DNA from 2 places in the Serratia sp. NPDC078593 genome. Region 2 is predicted to be linked to the other one. Evidence: riboswitches for the same ligand, from Rfam matches in the RefSeq annotation. Region 2 holds a riboswitch; the other holds the start of a gene.
What was found. Region 2 has a riboswitch for fluoride ahead of crcB (fluoride efflux transporter CrcB). Riboswitches for the same ligand answer to the same signal wherever they lie in the genome.
Positions count from the first base shown of each region.

Region 1: another riboswitch for fluoride. It lies ahead of ACQKDS_RS03850 (manganese-dependent inorganic pyrophosphatase); the one in region 2 lies ahead of crcB (fluoride efflux transporter CrcB).

Region 1 is NZ_JBNNGK010000002.1:360,486-362,948, forward strand. Features, by position in the region: gene ACQKDS_RS03845 (universal stress protein) at 1-212, opposite strand, end outside; gene ACQKDS_RS03850 (manganese-dependent inorganic pyrophosphatase) at 216-1,118, opposite strand; fluoride riboswitch at 1,221-1,295, opposite strand; gene ACQKDS_RS03855 (choline transporter) at 1,536-2,463, opposite strand, start outside.
Region 2 is NZ_JBNNGK010000002.1:110,375-112,837, reverse strand. Features, by position in the region: gene lipA (lipoyl synthase) at 1-711, shown strand, start outside; gene tatA (Sec-independent protein translocase subunit TatA) at 820-1,026, opposite strand; fluoride riboswitch at 1,205-1,267, shown strand; gene crcB (fluoride efflux transporter CrcB) at 1,340-1,723, shown strand; gene ACQKDS_RS02555 (TetR/AcrR family transcriptional regulator) at 2,035-2,463, shown strand, end outside.

The DNA.
Region 1 (2,463 bases), 250 kb from region 2:
CTTAGCATGGCTTTGGCGGCAATAATTTCAGCCGACTGGCGGTCTTTGATAAAGGCATCAGAACCGATATCGAGTTCGCGATAATCCTCGGTGAGATGCCCAAGGGTTATCCGGGTTCCTTGTTGGTAAAAGCGACGGGCGACGCCTTGTAGCAAAAAACGGCCGTCTGTTTCATTGTTAAGTAATAACAGAGCATGTTGATACATAGATATTGATTACCTTATGGCGAGTGAGACGGCGGTTGTCAGCCATGGCAAGATCTCTTTTTTTCGACTGATCGCGTTGGGAAGAGAGAGGCTGGCCAGATCCAGCACATTGTTCCCTGAGAAATACAGCGTTGAGTTTTGCTGAAAAATATCCGTAATCACTAATAGTGCGATAGCCAGACCGGGTTCTTTGCTTTGTACCGCTAAGGCAGCCAAGAGATCGGGCAACATGCTGTCTATTGCCGATAGCGATGCCACTTCAATTTGAGAGATCAGCACGCTCAGACCGCTTATTTGATAGCGTTTCGCGTCTTTCATCAGCAGAGACATGGGCGTTTGCCCGCTAAGATCGGTTTTGGCGGCCAGCAATCCTTGCACAAAGAGATCATAGTCCCGGTGACTGAGGGCGGATAAAGCGTGTACGGCTGCAATATCCTGCTGGGTGGTTGTCGATGACGTCAGTGCCACGGTGTCACTCAATATTGCCCCTAACATCAAGGTGGCCTGAGTGGCAGAAATGGGTAGCGTGCTTTCAAGGGTGAGGATTTGCCACAGGACGGTGGCACAACAGCCGACAGCGCGGATCCAGACATCAGGGGGATTTCGCGTTATCACCGTGCCTAAACGATGATGATCGATAATGCCAACGATATCGCTGAAAGCTAAAGAAGGCGGTCCCTGCTCGACATCGCTAAAGTCGACCAGCCAGACCTGTTTGTCGTTGAGTTCGTCCGCTAATAATTCAGGTTGATTGATGCCCGCCTGCTTCAGGATATAGGCGGTTTCGGGAGAGATATCACCCAAACGAACAGCTGTCGCGGGTTTTCCAAGGTGGTTTAACCAGTCTGCGGTAACCAGAGCGCTGCAGATGCTATCGCTATCTGGATTGCGATGACCCATTACGTAAATCATATCGTCTCCTTAGCAACAGCGAAGGAGCGTGAACACAGGGCAAAACGCGCATTTTTATTCATAGAAATACCTGACATACGTGCCTAAGGAAAAAGCAAAAAATGTATATCAGGCGTCATCATCCGCGCTGGACAGCGCGGCGGTTGGGAAAGGTGGAACACCATCACCTTGGCAGAAACTATAGGGGAAATTTTATACCCGCGCAATCACCGTTGTGCGTTGCGGCCGTTCCTTGTTAATTCAACATTGCCACATCTATGGCGTATTGGGCTGAATAAACAGGATTTTTATTCAGGTGTCGAGCGGAATAAATAAAGTAGGAAGTGTCTTTAGCCGGTGCGTTGGGACGGAGTTTAACACCAGCCCCCCCCAACCGCATCACGCCATGCGGGTGGCAACTGCCACCCGCAACGTGCATTACATGTCTGGGAACGTCAGTGTGTTACCCGGTGCCTCACGATGAATATGCAAGAAGTTCATGTGCTTCTCGTATTGATCAAGAATATCGCCGATGATCTGCTCTTTGCTGTAATCCATCAGATCATTACCTTGCGTGCCTTCCATCAGGAAGGTTTCCAGCCGGTAATAGTGTGATTTACCGGCGCGGGCGCGATAGGTAAAGCCCGGTACAGAAAAACGCTGCGGCCAGATCTGATAGATGAAGTTTTGCTCTTCACCCAGGCGCACCAGCAACTCCAGATGCGGTAAACGCTCGTCTTCGCTAGGCGGCACTTCGCTGAATTCCACCTTGGCACCGCGCAGTTTGAGCTCGCGGGCGACTTCCTGCATTGCAGGGCGGCACACTTGGTCGAGCATTCTCTGGGTGTATTTGGTACCCGGATAGTTCATGACCCGTGACAGACGCTGTTTCCAATTCAGGACATCATTACTGGATATTGGCGTTGGCGCGGAGGTATTTAACGCACCGGCCTTACGGTAATCCTCAACCCGCAGCGATTTATACAATCCGGCCATCACGAAGAAGATGACGAAGCTGAATGGTAGCCCCATGATCACCGTTGCGTTTTGCAATGCCGAAACGCCGTTGGTCATCAGCATACCGATGGTCAACAGGCCAATGGCGATCGACCAGAAGATGCGCAGCCAGTTTGGCGCATCATTGTTGATGTCACTGAGTCGTGAGGTAAAGTTGCCCAATACCAATGAACCGGAATCCGCCGAGGTAACATAGAACAACAAACCGGTGATGGTGGCGACCGACGCGCTGAAGGTAAAGGCGGGATATTGCGCCAACAGGCTATAGAAGCCGCGTTCAGGATACTGCATCACTTCCTGAGCAAAGCCAATGTTGCCGTGAATAACCTGATAAAGCGCGCTGTTACCG
Region 2 (2,463 bases):
ACCTTTATGATTTTGGGTGCCATCTGCACCCGACGCTGCCCATTCTGTGACGTTGCACACGGCCGCCCGGTCGCACCCGATGCGCATGAACCGGAAAAACTGGCCCAAACCATCGCCGATATGGCGCTGCGCTATGTGGTCATTACCTCGGTTGACCGTGATGACCTACGCGACGGTGGCGCACAACACTTTGCCGATTGTATTACTGCCATTCGCGCAAAAAGCCCGAACATCAAGATCGAAACGCTGGTGCCCGACTTCCGTGGGCGCATGGATCGTGCGTTAGACATTCTGACGGCGACACCACCAGACGTGTTCAACCACAATCTGGAGAACGTGCCGCGAGTCTACCGCCAGGTTCGTCCTGGTGCGAATTACGAATGGTCATTGAAGCTATTGGAACGCTTTAAAGAAACCCACCCAGATATTCCAACCAAATCCGGTCTGATGGTGGGTCTGGGCGAAACCAATGCTGAAATCGTCGACGTCATGCGCGACCTACGCCGCCACGGCGTCACCATGCTGACTTTGGGCCAATATTTACAGCCAAGCCGCCACCACTTGCCGGTGCAACGTTATGTCAGTCCGGCTGAGTTTGACGAAATGAAAGAAGAAGCATTGGCGATGGGCTTTACCCACGCGGCCTGTGGCCCGTTTGTGCGTTCTTCTTACCATGCAGACTTGCAGGCCAAAGGCATGGAAGTGAAATAACCTTTAAATTTGATAATAGTTATTTTTTGTTACGCTTCACTGAATCAATAGGCAACAAAAACGGATGCGTCAACGCATCCGTTTTTATTATTTAACGCATCACAAAAATCAGCGATCTTTCTTTTCGACTTGTTGTGCAGCGGTCGAGTTAGCGCCACTGCTCTGTGACGGAGACGCATCATCGCCCAGCGCTTTTTTAAAACCTTTCAACGCGGCCCCAAGATCCGCCCCCAAGGTACGCAATTTGCTGGTGCCGAACAGCAATACGATTAACACCGCAATCACCAGCAGCTTGGTAATACTGATACCTTCCATACTCACCTTCTTTATTCATACCAGCTGCAGAATGCAGCGAAGAAATAAAACTTGCCTGCCATTATTTACCTACTTTCTTTAGGGTAAAACAACCGCAACGTGTAACAGAGTAAGACGGTAATCGCCCCGCGTATCATGCAATAGCTTCTGTAAAATGGATGACACAAGGTGTAAAATCGCCCGCGACGGAGATGACATTCCTCCATAACCGCCTTAACGGGCTGATGATGTCTACGTAACCTCTCAGAGAGGTGCGTAGCGTTGCGCCTTAACCTTTCTGAGCCCGTATCAATAACCGAAAGAGTTTTCTACCATGTTGAGTTCGTTACTGGCTGTTTTTATTGGCGGTGGTTTGGGCAGCGTATTGCGTTGGGCGATCAGTATGAAACTGAATCCGCTGCATGCACATATTCCGGTCGGTACACTGACGGTTAATCTACTCGGGGGCTTTATTATTGGCTTAGCGATGGCGCTGTTTAGTCGCGTCCTCTCTCTCGACCCGACCTGGCGTTTATTGATCACCACCGGCTTTTGTGGCGGCCTGACCACTTTTTCAACCTTTTCGTTAGAAGTGGTGTATTTGATGCAGGACGGCCGCATGCTTTGGGCACTGACTAATGCACTGATTAACCTCGCCGGCTCACTGGTGATGACTATCTTGGCGTTCATGTTAGTCAGTTGGATCACCGGCCAGTAACCCCCGCTTAATGTTTTCTTAATCTTACACATGAATAATCTCATCCAGTCGCGCTAACTGGATGAGAGATCGCATGCTAATTTTACCGAAAACCACGTCGGAAACGATGGCCACCCTACTCTGCCTGGCGATTGTCGTCGCCTTTATCAAAGCCTATCTTTTTACCTGAAACCATTTACCACTGAGCGCTGGGCGCCAAGCGCCTATGCAATGCTTTTGGTAAAACACTCCACAATCGCCCCACCTTCCATTACAATTGAGAATGAACGTTCACACTCAAAAAAAATACAGACATTGCTATAGGATGGGAGATGCTAACTCCAACAGAAAGCCGACGTATAAAAGCCGAACAGCGCCGCAATCAGATTGTCGACGCGGCGAAAACCTGTTTTCGCCAACACGGCTTTCACGGTGCCAGCATGGCGGAAATCGCCCAGCGGTCGATGCTGAGCGTTGGCCAAATTTATCGCTATTTCGCCAATAAGAACGCCATCATCGAGGAAATCGTTAACCGCATCATTAGCGAAAAAATGCATCGTTTAGAAGACATGAGCGACCATATCAACCTGATAGCCGGCACGCTGGCTGCTCGCGCCTTGTATCAAACAGCAGGCCAAAGCGAAAATGATCACCTATTGATGCTGGAGGTCACTGCAGAAGCAACGCGCAATCCGCTGGTAGCCAAAATGCTGAGTGATGCCGAAGCACGCCTGTTTCGCCACGTATGCCACAACCTGAAA